Regions from separate parts of the Sulfitobacter sp. R86518 genome, predicted to be linked through region 3. Evidence: riboswitches for the same ligand, from Rfam matches in the RefSeq annotation. Region 3 holds a riboswitch; each other region holds the start of a gene.
The links. Region 3 has a riboswitch for cobalamin ahead of bluB (5,6-dimethylbenzimidazole synthase). Riboswitches for the same ligand answer to the same signal wherever they lie in the genome.

Region 1 (4,473 bases), 2.0 Mb from region 3:
CGTGTTGTGCAATCTGATCGGCACCGCCCATGGCGGCGATCTGGCCCTGATCGAAGGGTCAATGGGGCTGTTCGATGGTGTGGCGCAACCGGGGGAAACCTCGAACGGGGCGAGCGCCGATATCTCTGCCATGACGGGCTGGCCGGTGGTGTTGCTGCTGGATGTATCGGGTCAGGCGCAATCGGCTGCGGCCACCGCCCTTGGGTTCAAGACGATGCGCCCGGATGTGCATGTCGCGGGTGTGGTGCTGAACAAGGTCGCCAGCCCCCGTCACGAGGCCCTGCTACGTCTGGGGATGGAGCAGGTCGGCATCCCCGTTCTGGGCGCGCTGCCCCGACAGGGATCGGTCACGCTGCCGGAACGCCACTTGGGTCTGGTGCAGGCCGAGGAACAGCCCGAGCTGATGAAGCTGCTGGATGCGGCGGGAGATTTCATCGCGCAGCATATCGATCTTGATCTGATCGTCGCTGCCGCCCAAGGGCGCAGTATCCCCGACGGGCCAGATGTCTTGCCCCCGCCCCCCGGTCAACGGATCGCTTTGGCCAAGGACGCCGCGTTTTCGTTCATCTATCCGCATTTGCTGGACCACTGGATCGCCGCGGGTGCGCAGGTGTTGCCCTTCTCGCCGCTGGCGGATGAGGCACCGGACGACAGCGCCGACATCTGCTGGCTGCCCGGCGGCTATCCCGAGCTGCATGCCGGACGCCTTGCCGCTGCCGCGCAGTTCCGCGACAGCCTGCAACAATTCGCCACGACGCGCCCGGTGCATGGGGAATGCGGGGGCTATATGGCGATGGGGGCCGGGTTGGTCGACAAGGAAGGCGTGCGGCACCAGATGGCGGGGCTGCTGGGGCTGGAAACCAGCTATGAGAAGCGCAAGATGCATCTGGGCTACCGGCTTGCCACGCTGAACGAACCCGGCCCCGGCTATGACGCGGGCGCGCGGTTGCGGGGACATGAATTCCACTATTCTACGATCCTGTCGCAGCCCGATACACCGCTGGCGCGGGTGGTCGATGCCAATGGGGCCGAAGTGCCCGAGACAGGCTCGCGCCGCGGCCATGCGACGGGCACCTTCTTTCACCTGATCGCGGGGGCGTCATGAGCGGCTTTGTCTCTTTCGTCTCCTCCGGTCCGGGTGATCCCGAGCTGCTGACCGTGAAGGCGGTAAAGCGGTTGCAAGAGGCCGAAGTCGTGCTGTTCGACGATCTGTCGGCGGGTCCGATCCTTGAACATGTCTCGCCCGAGGCGGATCTGATCGGGGTGGGCAAACGCGCCGGACGGCTGTCTCCGAAGCAGGATCACGTGAGCCGTTTGCTGGTCGAACACGCATTGACCGGCGCGCGGGTGGTGCGGCTGAAAAGTGGGGACGCGGGCGTGTTTGGCCGGCTTGAAGAAGAGCTGACCGCACTGAAAGCGGCAGGCGTCGCCTTCGAGATCATCCCGGGCGTCACGGCGGCGTCTTCGGCGGCGGCGGCGGCGATGATCCCACTGACCCGGCGGCTGACCGCGCGGCGGGTGCAATTCATCACCGGCCACGGCGAATCGGGGGCCTTGCCCGAAGATCTGAACATGGCGGCGCTGGCCGACCCTACGGCGACAACGGTCGTCTACATGGGCCGCCGCACCTTTGCGGGTTTCGCCGCGCGGCTGATCGAGGCGGGCTTGCCGCCCTCCACCCCTGCCCTGCTAGCAGAGGCGGTATCGACCCCCGATCAAAAGCTGAGCCGCCACACCGTGGAAAGCCTTGCCCATCTGCCGCTGGATCCCGCAACGTCAGCGCCTGCGCTGATCCTTTACGGGCCTTTGACCGAATAGATGACTTGACAAAACCGGCCCGAAAATGACCACCTATTCCGGACGGTTCCCCGTGCGCCTTCGGGCAATCGGGGTGAAAAGGGAATACGGTGCGGTGCCAAAGCAAAGGTGCCAAATCCGGAACTGCCCCCGCACCTGTAAGTGAAGAGCAACCCGCATTGCCACTGGGCCACACCGCCTGGGAAGGCGCGGCACGCATGGACGCACAAAGTCAGGAGACCTGCCGTCATGGGGATGATCCCTGTTCCAACTGGCTGCCCCCCGGGGCGGCTTTCACATTATGCCGTCGGGGAAGACGGTAAGGAGACCTGAATATGCATATCGAACCCGAAGTCGTGACCGGCGCCAAGCTGGTCCTGTCCTATGGCACCGCCGCCGGTGCTGCGGCCTATACCGCGAAAACCGCAATAAACTCTGTCCGTGAGAAAGGCGTCGTACCTTTTGCGGGCGGAGCCGTGGTGGCCACCGCGCTGACCTTTGTCTTTTTTCAGGTCTTCCCGCATTTCCCCGTGGGCGTGAGCGAAGTGCACCTGATCCTCGGGTCGACCCTGTTCCTGCTGTTCGGCGTGGCCCCTGCGGCTGCGGGTCTGGCGCTTGGTCTGCTGGCGCAGGGCGTGTTCTTTGCCCCCATCGACCTGCCGCAATACACGATGAACGTCACCACGCTGCTGGTGCCCTTGTTCATGGTCTCGGCGCTGGCCAAACGCATCATTGCGCCCAACACCGCCTATGTTGATCTGACCTATGTTCAAGCGCTCAAGCTGTCGACCGCGTTTCAGGCGGGCGTTGTGGGCTGGGTGGCGTTCTGGGCCATCTACGGTCAGGGCTTTGCCGCCAGCAACATCGCCGCTGTGGCCAGCTTTGGCGGGGCCTATATGATGGTCATCCTGATCGAGCCGCTTGTGGATCTGGCCGTGCTCGCCGCCGCGAAAACCCTGCGCGATTTCGCGGGCAGCGCGCTGTTCACCAAACGTCTGACGCAGACCGCCGCTGAATAATCCAAGACCCGACGCGGCCCCCTACTCTGCGGGCCGCGTCACCCCCTGCCGGAGCCTCAAGATGTTTACGCTTTCACTGATCGGCATCGGGTCCGGCAATCCCAAACACCTGACATTACAAGCCATCGACGCGCTGAATGCCTGCGATGTGATCCTGATCCCGTCCAAGGGCGCGGGCAAGGATGATCTGGCTGGCCTGCGGCACGAGATTTGCGCCCAGGTGCTGCGGTCGGACGGGCCTTATATTCACGAATTCACCCTGCCCAAACGCGACGCCGCCAACCCTGATTATCACGCGGGCGTCCACGATTGGCATGATGCCATTACACAGGTCTGGCTGGCCGAGATGCAGCGCACCCTGCCCCAAGGCGGCCGTGTCGGTTTCCTCGTCTGGGGGGATCCGTCGCTGTATGACAGCACCCTGCGCATTGCGGAGCGGTTGCAAAAGGTCGTCACACTCACCGTCGATGTCGTGCCGGGAATTACCTCGCTTCAGGTACTGACGGCGGGCCATGCGATCCCGCTGAACACCATCGGTAATCCCGTCACGATCACCACCGGTCGGCAGCTGCGCGATCATGGTTGGCCGCAGGGTGTGGATACGATTGCCGTCATGCTGGACGGCACCTGCGCCTTCGAGGTGTTGCGGCAGCACAGCGACATACACATCTGGTGGACCGCCTATGCCGGCATGCCGAACGAGCGTCGCATCGCGGGCCCGCTGGATCAGGTCTGCGACCGCATCATCGCAACACGGGCAGAGGCCCGCGCCGCCCATGGCTGGATCATGGATATCTACCTGCTGCGCCGGTAGACACGCGCGCTACAGCTTTTCGAGCCGTTGCAAAATCGGGCAATCGGGGCGGTCATCGCCAGCGCATTCATGCACCAGATGGGTCAAGGTCTGACGAATATCTTGTAGGTCCGCGATCTTGCTTTCGATCTGCACCAGATGTTGCTGGGCGATGGCACGGACATCGGCGCTGGCGCGATCCTGATCATCCCAAAGCGCCAGCAGGTCGCGGCAATTCTCGATCGTGAAGCCCAAGGCCCGCGCACGGCCCAGAAACGTCAGCTTGTGCACGTCGCTGTCGCAAAAGCTGCGATACCCGTTGGTGTCACGCGCGGGCGTGATCAGACCGATGTCTTCGTAGTAGCGGATGGTCTTGGCAGGCAGACCTGCGCTTTTCGACACGTCACCGATGTTCATGGACGTCTCCTTTCGTTGAATTAGGCGGTTGCTGCGGCGGCGATCCACCGCAGGCGCAGGGCGTTGAACAGGACAAAGACGCTCGACAATGCCATGGCGGCGGCGGCAAGCACGGGCGACAGCAGCACACCGAACAGCGGATAGAGCACACCGGCTGCAACGGGGATCAGCAGCGCGTTATAGCCAAAGGCCCAAAAGAGGTTCTGGCGGATATTGCGCATGGTGTGCTGGCTGATGTGCAGGGCGTTCACCACCCCTTGCAGATCGCCCGACATCAGCACCACGTCGGCCGCTTCGATAGCGACATCCGTTCCGGTACCGATGGCAATACCCACGTCGACCCCCGCCAGCGCGGGCGCATCATTGATCCCGTCCCCCACAAAGGCGACCTTGTGGCCCGCCTGTTGCAGGTCCTCCAGCGCGGCGACCTTGCCGTCGGGCAGTACT
Region 2 (4,473 bases), 2.0 Mb from region 3:
TCGTGACCAAAGGTCAGCGCGGGTGTTATGCAACCGGTGCGGCACAGGCCAGCAGGGCGGACACGTCCAGATGGGTTTCCATATGGTCGGCCAGCGCGTCGAGCGTATCTTCCACGGTCTGACTGTAGGAGGTCGGCCCTGCCCTCAGCCCCAGTTGCGCCAACCAGGCACTGCGGAAACTATCGTTGGTAAAGAGCCCGTGCAGATAGGTGCCGGTGATCTTGCCATCGCGCGACCCTGCCCCGTCGGGGGTGCCGTTGATATGCGCAAAGGGCGTGGCGCAATCGGCCCCCACCGTCTGCCCGATGTGGATTTCATAGCCGTCAATCTGCGTGCCCGTGGCGGCATGGTCGGCGGTGACGCGGGTCAGGGTCTTGTCCGGGGCCATGCGGGTTTCGACATCCAGCAGGCCCAGCCCCTCTTCGCGGCCCGCAGGTCCCTCGAAGCCCTGCGGATCCTCGATAAACCGGCCCAGCATCTGGTAGCCGCCGCAGATTCCCAGCACCGCGCCGCCGCGCCGCACATGGGCATAAAGGTCGATGTCCCAGCCTTGGGCGCGCAGGAAAGCCAGATCGCCGCGGGTGGATTTCGTGCCCGGCAGGATCACCAGATCGGCGTCCGCGGGCAGCGGCGTGCCGGGGGGGACCATGGTCAGCCGCACCGACGGCTCCGCCGCCAGCGGGTCGAGGTCGTCGAAGTTCGAGATGCGCGAGAGCATGGGGCAGACGATGTGGAACCCGCCGTCGGAGGGCGCGCGCGACAGGTCCACCGCGTCTTCGGCGGGCAGCAGATGCGCATTGGCAAACCACGGCAATGTGCCGAACCCCGTCCAGCCGGTGCGGCGTTCAATCTCGCGGTAGCCGTCGTCAAAAAGGCTGACATCGCCGCGGAACTTGTTGACCAGAAAGCCGGTGATCATTGCCGCGTCCTGCGGGTCCATGACCACTTGGGTGCCGACGATCTGGGCGATGACGCCGCCACGGTTGATGTCTCCGGCCAAGACAACGGGTACACCTGCGGCGCGGGCAAAACCCATATTGGCAAGGTCGTTCTGGCGTAGGTTCGTTTCAGCCGGACTGCCGGCGCCTTCGACGATGATCAGATCGGCGCTTTGCCCGAGGATTCCGAAGCTTTCGAGCACGGGGGCCATCAGCCCTGCGCGGGCCTTGCTGAAGTCACGCGCTTGCAGGGTGCTATGGCGCTGCCCCTGCACGATCACCTGCGACCCGCTGTCGGTTTCGGGCTTCAGCAGGATGGGGTTCATATGCACCGACAGGGGCCGCCCGCAGGCGATCGCTTGCAGAGCTTGGGCGCGGCCGATCTCTCCGCCGTCCTCGGTGACGGCGGCGTTGTTCGACATGTTCTGCGGCTTGAACGGCGCGACGGAAAGCCCCCGACGCGTGGCCGCGCGGCACAGGCCCGCCACCAGCATGGATTTCCCCACATTCGATCCGGTGCCCTGGATCATGATGGCGCGGGTGGGCATGGCGGGACCTCCTGTTTTTTGTGCAGCCCTTGGTGTCAGCCTGCGGTGATCCCGTCAAGCATCCGCGGGCGGCCTCTGCGCATTGGCCACCATCGGGAAAATCCGCGCAAAGCGGGTTTGGCCCCTGCGTTATGACAGGCGTCGCTTGACAGAGGCGGGCAAATGACCAATGCAGGGCGTATGTTGGTTCCTGTCCCAGACAGGCGAAGAGGGAACGCGATACGCATTGATCCAGCCTTGGGTCAGCGCCAAGCGCAGCCGCCCCCGCGACCGTGACCGGAGAGAGCTTTCAACCACTGGCCCGCAGGCTGGGAAGGTGAAGGTTCGCAAGGCAAGCTGCCTTAGATCCGCAAGCCGGGAGACCTGCCAGCATAGTTTGTAACGGGCGAACGGGGTGTTTCGCGACTGGCCTAGAACGCTGTTCGCATGTCGTTCGCTGCTGGCGATCCCCCTTGGCCCATCGACGTATGAGGCAAGATATGACCACCACGGATCAACCGGTCACCGTCACCATCTGCACCACCTGTCGCGCAGGTCAGATCACCGCCGAGGACGCGCCGCGCCCCGGGCAACAACTGTTTGACGCGCTGTCGGGGCATCTGCCCGACGGTGTGCAGCTGCGCGGAGCCGAATGTCTGTCGGCCTGTTCGCGGGGCTGTTCGATGGTCCTGTCGGGTGGGCCGTCGCGCTGGACCTATGTGTACGGCGATCTCGACACGGACGCGCATTTGTCCGATATCGTGAATGGCGTCTCTGCCTATGCCCAGACCTCTGATGGCGTGGTGCCCTGGCGCGAACGCCCCGTGGTCTTCCGCAAACAATCCATCGCCCGCATTCCCCCACAGGAGCCTACCGAATGACCAACCTTACCAAAATCCCCGTTACCGTGATCACCGGCTTTCTGGGCGCTGGCAAAACCACCTTTATCCGTCACCTGATGGAGAACGCGGGCTCCAAGCGTCTGGCCGTGCTGGTCAATGAATTCGGCACCGCCGGTGTGGATGGCGACATCCTGAAATCCTGCGCGATTGACAATTGCCCCGCCGAGAACATCGTCGAGCTGGCAAACGGCTGTATCTGCTGCACCGTGGCCGATGACTTTATCCCCACCATCGAAGCCCTGATGGCCCTGCCCGAAACGCCTGATCACATCCTGATCGAGACGTCGGGGCTGGCGCTGCCCAAACCCTTGCTCAAGGCGTTTGACTGGCCAGCGATCCGGTCGCGCATCACCGTGGACGGCGTGATTACGCTTGCCGATGCCGAAGCCGTGGTCAGCGGGCAGTTCGCCCCCGATCTGGAGGCCGTGGCCGCGCAACGTGATGCTGACGACAGTCTGGACCATGAAACGCCCTTGTCCGAAGTCTTCGAGGACCAGATCGCCTGCGCCGACATCGTGCTGCTGTCCAAGGCCGATCTGGCGGGCCCCGAGGGCGTCGAGGCTGCGCGCAAGGTGATCGAGGCGCATGCGCCGCGCAAGCTGCCGATCATTCCGATGACCGAAGGCGTGATCGACCCCCGCGTTGTACTGGGTCTGGAAGCCGCCGCCGAAGATGACATCGACGCGCGCCCCAGCCACCACGACGGGCATGACGATCACGAACATGACGACTTTGAAAGCGTGGTGATCGACATGGGCGAGGTCGCCGATGTCGCCACGCTTGAGGCTGCCGTGTTGCGCTTGGCGCGCGAACAGAAAATCCTGCGCGTCAAAGGCTATATCGCCGTTCAGGACAAACCGATGCGTCTGCTTGTGCAGGCCGTGGGCGAACGCGTGCGCAGCCAGTTCGACCGCCCTTGGGGGGACATGCCGCGCCGCAGCCAGCTGGTTGTGATCGCGGAACATGATCACGTGAACGAAGCCGCGATCCGCGCGGTGCTGGAGGGCTAAGCCGCCATGCATGTCGTCTTTCGCGAAAGCCACGGACTGGACCAAAGCGATCTGCCCCAAGATCTGGGGCAGACGCCGGCGGATCTGGTGGTGCTGTCCTTTTCGGACAGTGATCTGGGGGCTTTCGCGGCAGGCTGGCATCGTGCGGAAGGGGGCTTGCCGTCGTTGCGGCTGGCCAATCTGGTCGCGCTGAAACATCCGTTGTCGGTCGATACCTATGCCGAACAGACCCTTGCGGGGGCCAAGGCGGTATTGGTGCGGCTGATCGGGGGCGAAAGCTATTGGCCTTACGGGCTTGCGACCTTGCAGGATATGGCGCGCAAACAGCAGATCGCGCTGGCGGTGCTGCCTGCGGACGGCCAACCCGACCCGCGGCTCGACGCACTGTCGACGCTGCCGCATTCGACGTTAAGACGCTTGCAACATTTGTGCGATACGGGCGGGGCGGTGGCTGCGCAGGCGGCACTGGCGCAGCTGTCGCTGGCCGCAGGTCTTTACGCGGGGCCAGCCAAAGGGGCCAAGACCGTGCCCGAGGCGGGGTTCTACCGCCCCCATACCGGTGTGATCCCTGCGCCGGAACCCTCCGACAAGCCGCGCGCGATTGTGACCTTCTACCGGTCCTATCTGACGGCTGCCGATACCGATCCTGTGGATGCGCTGATCACCGCGCTTGACGCGCGTGGCTTTGACGCCGTGGGGCTATTCGCGCCCAGCCTCAAGGGGGACACCGCGCCGTGGATCGCGCAGCAGATCGCCCGGCTTGATCCGGCGGTGATCGTGAACGCCACCGCTTTCTCCGCCCAGCGCGGGCCGGATGAACCATCTGTTCTGGGCGCATCAGATTGCCCCGTGGTGCAGGTCGCCCTATCGACCGCGCGTCGGCGCGACTGGGCCGGATCAGAGCGCGGGCTGTCGCCTACCGATCTGGCGATGCACGTCGTCTTGCCCGAGGTGGATGGCCGTCTGTTTGGCGGTGTCGTCAGCTTTAAGCAGCCCGGCAAACGGGACGAGGCGCTGCAATACAGCCGTTTCGCCCATCGCGCCGACGCGAACCGCGTGGATTTCATCGCCGATCGCGTGCAGCGCTTGCACCAGC
Region 3 (4,473 bases):
CAATCGGAATTTGTCCCGACAGCGCACCGCCGCCTTTGACCACAATCGAATCCATCCTTCAGCCTTCCTTGGTTTGGCCGGTCGGCCCGTTATCTGTCTGCGCGTTATTATTTTGCGTGTCGTCGCTTTGGCTTTTGTCGCTGCGCGCACGCGCTTGCGCCTTGCGTCGGCCCATATTGGCTTTCAGCGCGGCTTTCAGCCTGTCTTCCCGCAATACATTGGGTTTTGGCGGCTTTTGTGGGGCGGTATCCTTTGACATGTCGATTGTCTAGCGCAGCGGACCGATATGGTCCAGATTACGCTTGCACCATATTGCGAATGGGTCTAATCACCCGCCCACAGTGCTGGAGTAGCTCAGTGGTAGAGCGCGTCATTGGTAATGACGAGGTCGGGAGTTCAATCCTCCCCTTCAGCACCAGATCCCCCCTTTAAACATATCGCTTTGCCCTGATGCCTTATTTATCTGGCGTTGCGGTTTTGGCATGTGCCATGGATGCGCCTGAAGTCGTCGCAGCGCCCCCTGCCCCGAAACATCCCGAATCACGATGGCATAAGAAAACCCCGACCGCTTGCGCCGCCGGGGTTTTGATTTTCACGTGAAGCAATTTAGCCGCGATATGTCAGACCGGCAAACAGACGGCCCTGATCGCGGTGGCGACCCCCGTGGACCGACCCTGCGACAGATGCCACACCGGCAATCAGCGACGCGGCGGCCAGCACAAAGGCGGTCAGGATACCGGCGTTACGCGCGGTTTGCGCAGCTTCAACCGCTGCTTCTTTCGCCTCTGCTGCAGCTTGTTCAGCCTCGGCCTTGGCAGCGGCTACAGCGTCTTCGACTTCCTGACGTGCTTCCTGCGCCTGGGTCACGATCTGATCCACACGCTCTTTCGCCTGGGCCTGGGTCAGATCGGTGCGTGCAGCAACAGCGCCGGCAAGATAGGTCCGGTCTTCCTCGCTCACCTCACCCGTGCGGTAGATATTGGCGACAATGCTGGCGGTCTGCTCTGCCAATTGCTCGGGGTCGGCTGTCAGGGGGTCGACCTGATTGGGGCGCAAAAGCTGGTTCGACAGGTAATCTGTCGGATCATTCTTGGCCTCATCCGGGATTGCAGCACCCGCCGCATCAGCCAGTCCGAAGGCAGCACCTCCCACGGCAGAGCCCGCAGCTTCGACGACCGTACCAGCCGCTTTGCCTGCACCCGTAGCAACATTGCCCGCGGTATTGGCTGCAAAGCTCAGCGCGCTGGATAGCATCACGGCGGTGATCACAGAGCCGAGGCCCCAAACAACCAGACCGTTGATCCCGTCACGTGCAGTGACTTCATCATCCGTAGCGCTTTCGACGCGGCGGCGCATGCGGCCCGCGATATAACCACCGGCCAAATAGGAGGCGACCAGCGTGATCACCATCCACAGCGCGGTCAACACCAGTTCAAGCGTCGATGAATTGTCGGTACCGTCCAGCGTAATCGACGACAGGCCAAGTGCCGCGCCGAAGGTGGTCAGCAAGAGGCCGATCGCCACAGCGACAACAGTGCCCGCGAAAATTGCGGGCCAGTCGACATAGGATCCATCGGCAGTTTTTTCAGTAAGTGTCGTGTTCATGTAAATGCCTCCCCGGCGTTTGATTACGCCAAGCCGACCAGCGACAGCACCGCCATAACCACGACCACAAGACCAACGAGATAAATGATACCGCCCATTTTGAATATTTCCTCTTTGCGTGCCAGACGCGGGATGCACTGGCTTCACAAAGGCAACGTCAGGGAACCGGCATAGTTCCGCTGACCGCGCAAATTACCCGCATTGCGGGAGATGACAACGTGAGCGGGACGGGCAGTGACTACGGGTCGCCCTGCCACGTACCGTCAAAGATCATCTCGTCCACGGGGAGCCGTTTGCTCCAGCCTTTCACCTCAAGTTCGGGCGTCTGGTAAAGCTCGTCCACGTGGCCCAGACAGAGGTAGCCGACGATCTCTATCCGGTCGGGTATCTTCAGCAGGTCACGCAGATCGGCATCGCGGAACACGCTGACCCAGCCCATCCCGATGCCCTCGGCGCGGGCGGCAAGCCAGAAGGTTCTGGATCGCGCAGACGGTGCTATAAAGATCCATGTTTTGATTATGGGTGCGCCCCAGCACGACCTTGCCGCCACGGCTGCGGTCACAGGTCACGCAGATATTGACCGGTGCCTTGCGGATGCCTTCGAGCTTCAGCGACCTGTAGCTTGTCTGGCGGTCGCCCTCGAACATCTGGGCGGCTTCCTCGTTGGCGCGGTTGAAGGCTTGCCAGACCTGATCGCGTGCGGCCTGATCCCGGATGACGATGAAATTCCACGGCTGTGACAACCCGACGGACGGTGCGTGATGCGCGGCGGTCAGTATGCGGTGCAACACTTCCTCGGCCACTGGATCGGGTAAAAACTGATCGCGTACATCGCGGCGGGTAAAGATTGCCTTGTAGACGGCGTCGCGTTCAGCATCTGAAAAAGGCGCGGCGGGTGCCAGCGCAGAGGGTATCGGCATTGTTCAGTCCCCAACAATACGTTTATGCGCCAATCCCGCTGTCCATGCGGGGCAAGCTGTACTGTCTGGCCGGTCTTCTGACTTAGGGTCGTCTGGTCCGCGCGCCTTCCCGGAATAGTCCAGTGGCCTATGCGCAAACCATCCCCATTACAGCGTTGGGCACGTGCCGGAGTTTCACCAGCTTCCCGATTCTTCCGCGAGGCGGACACCAGACCCGGCCATTGGGCCACGGCTGTCCGCCCGGAACAAGCCCTAACGCGGGGATCAGCCGCGTTTGGTTGCGAAAATCTTCTTCATTACGGCGTCGAACTCGTTCCACGAGATGACGGCCTTGTTGCCTGCATAGCCGTGATAATAGGATCGCCCGTTAGAGGTCGGGAAACCGGCCCAGATACGTGCGAGGTTTTCCATAAAGCGGTGGCGGCTGATCTTGCCCTTCTTGAACGCGTTAAACCCCGCATCGACCAAAAGGATATCCGCCAGCCCGTCCTGGACCGCCGAGGTAAAGCGGTCATTCTTGCTTAGCCCCGCCTGTCGCACCAGACTGCGCAGCGTGGATGGAATGAACTGGTATCGACCGATGGCATGCGGTTGGCCCGGCGTGCGGTCTATCCAGCGGTAGATCTCGCCGATGGTCATTTGCGTCGGACGCTGTGGCGGCAGCCGTTTGGCCCCGTATTGCACGGCGTCATAGCCCTTTGGACCCGCCTCGGCCCAAGCGATGAGGCTTTTGAGGTCCGCGGCAGTGCTGACCCCGCTGAGCTCTTGGAAAGACCGGCTGCGGCTGCTCACGGTTTTGGACCGGACCTGCGCTTTGGGCTGGATCTTATGGCGCAGCTTGATCTGGCCCTGCCCTGCGGACTGCATGACGTTGAACGAGATGTCGCTTTGCATGGCAGAGCGCGCACCGGACAGGCTGAACCCTTCGGCGCTGACAGTGGTAGCGGCCAGAAGTGCCGCGGTTGCGATAATCGGTAGTGTGCAAGTAACTTTCATATCATCCCCCATGATGAAAAAATTTGTCATGGGACCATGGTGACCGCAGACGCCCGCGCTTTCATTTGCGCAAGCAGGTGGGTCGGGGCCATGGACGGATAGGACGGCATATCTTTTGGGATAGGGCGCTATCCCGCGGTGCGGTTGCCCCCTCCGTTCAGACGGGCTTGGGCATTGCGGCACGCGGATCCGCCCCGGTGTTTCACCCGAATCCAAAGAGGGGATTCGCGGTAAAACACGGAAAAAACGCATAGCCCGCGACCCGCAAACGGGGCGTCAAGCCCGCATCCGGGGGCTAAGCCATGATATTCATTTACTTAATTCCCGCGCAGCGGTGGTCGTTTTGTCGGAGTTGCGCTATGATTAGTCGCAAATACATAAAATGGAGAGCATCTAATGACAGATGAAACGTCGCCGGGTATCCCGACACCCGACGGGGCCGCTGCCGTAATCGACACGGATTACGAGATCGGCCAAGACAACAAAGAAGGCAGCGTGGGGCCCTTCGGCTTCGACATTCACAACCCGGTCTTCGCGATCTCGGGTGTGTGTATTGTTGCCTTTGTATTCTATACACTCGCGCTGCCCGAACAGTCTGGCGCGCTGTTCACATGGCTGTTCTCGTCGGTGACAAAGGGCTTTGACTGGTTCTTTATCTCTGCCGGCAACATCTTTGTGCTGTTCTGCCTGTTCCTGATCATCACGCCTTTGGGCCGTGTGCGTCTTGGCGGGGCCGAAGCAAGCCCCGACTACACCTACCTTGGATGGTTCTCAATGCTGTTCGCGGCGGGCATGGGCATCGGTCTGATGTTCTATGGCGTCTCTGAACCGCTATCGCATTTCTCGAGCTCCATGGGTGGCACTGCTGTTGGCGAAGACGGCCTGCGCACCGATTGGGCTCCTTTGGGCGCGGCCGCGGGCGATCAGGCCGAAGCCGTTCGTCTGGGTATGG

Region 1: it holds a riboswitch for cobalamin, as region 3 does, so the genes downstream of both, SJY36_RS13740 (energy-coupling factor ABC transporter permease) here and bluB (5,6-dimethylbenzimidazole synthase) in region 3, are expected to answer to the same signal.
Region 2: it holds a riboswitch for cobalamin, as region 3 does, so the genes downstream of both, SJY36_RS13675 (DUF1636 domain-containing protein) here and bluB (5,6-dimethylbenzimidazole synthase) in region 3, are expected to answer to the same signal.

Annotation. Positions count from the first base shown of each region.
Region 1 is NZ_JAXHCA010000005.1:2,571,348-2,575,820, forward strand. Features, by position in the region: gene SJY36_RS13730 (cobyrinate a,c-diamide synthase) at 1-1,105, shown strand, start outside; gene cobA (uroporphyrinogen-III C-methyltransferase) at 1,102-1,818, shown strand; cobalamin riboswitch at 1,845-2,061, shown strand; gene SJY36_RS13740 (energy-coupling factor ABC transporter permease) at 2,133-2,816, shown strand; gene cobF (precorrin-6A synthase (deacetylating)) at 2,878-3,630, shown strand; gene cueR (Cu(I)-responsive transcriptional regulator) at 3,640-4,026, opposite strand; gene SJY36_RS13755 (heavy metal translocating P-type ATPase) at 4,047-4,473, opposite strand, start outside.
Region 2 is NZ_JAXHCA010000005.1:2,558,206-2,562,678, forward strand. Features, by position in the region: gene SJY36_RS13670 (cobyric acid synthase) at 26-1,486, opposite strand; cobalamin riboswitch at 1,654-1,872, shown strand; gene SJY36_RS13675 (DUF1636 domain-containing protein) at 1,966-2,346, shown strand; gene cobW (cobalamin biosynthesis protein CobW) at 2,343-3,377, shown strand; partial or broken gene cobN (cobaltochelatase subunit CobN) at 3,384-4,473, shown strand, end outside.
Region 3 is NZ_JAXHCA010000005.1:539,167-543,639, reverse strand. Features, by position in the region: gene murA (UDP-N-acetylglucosamine 1-carboxyvinyltransferase) at 1-55, opposite strand, end outside; gene SJY36_RS03485 (hypothetical protein) at 59-259, opposite strand; tRNA gene SJY36_RS03480 (tRNA-Thr) at 344-418, shown strand; gene SJY36_RS03475 (hypothetical protein) at 607-1,605, opposite strand; partial or broken gene bluB (5,6-dimethylbenzimidazole synthase) at 1,844-2,525, opposite strand; cobalamin riboswitch at 2,575-2,753, opposite strand; gene SJY36_RS03465 (hypothetical protein) at 2,790-3,551, opposite strand; gene SJY36_RS03460 (BCCT family transporter) at 3,918-4,473, shown strand, end outside.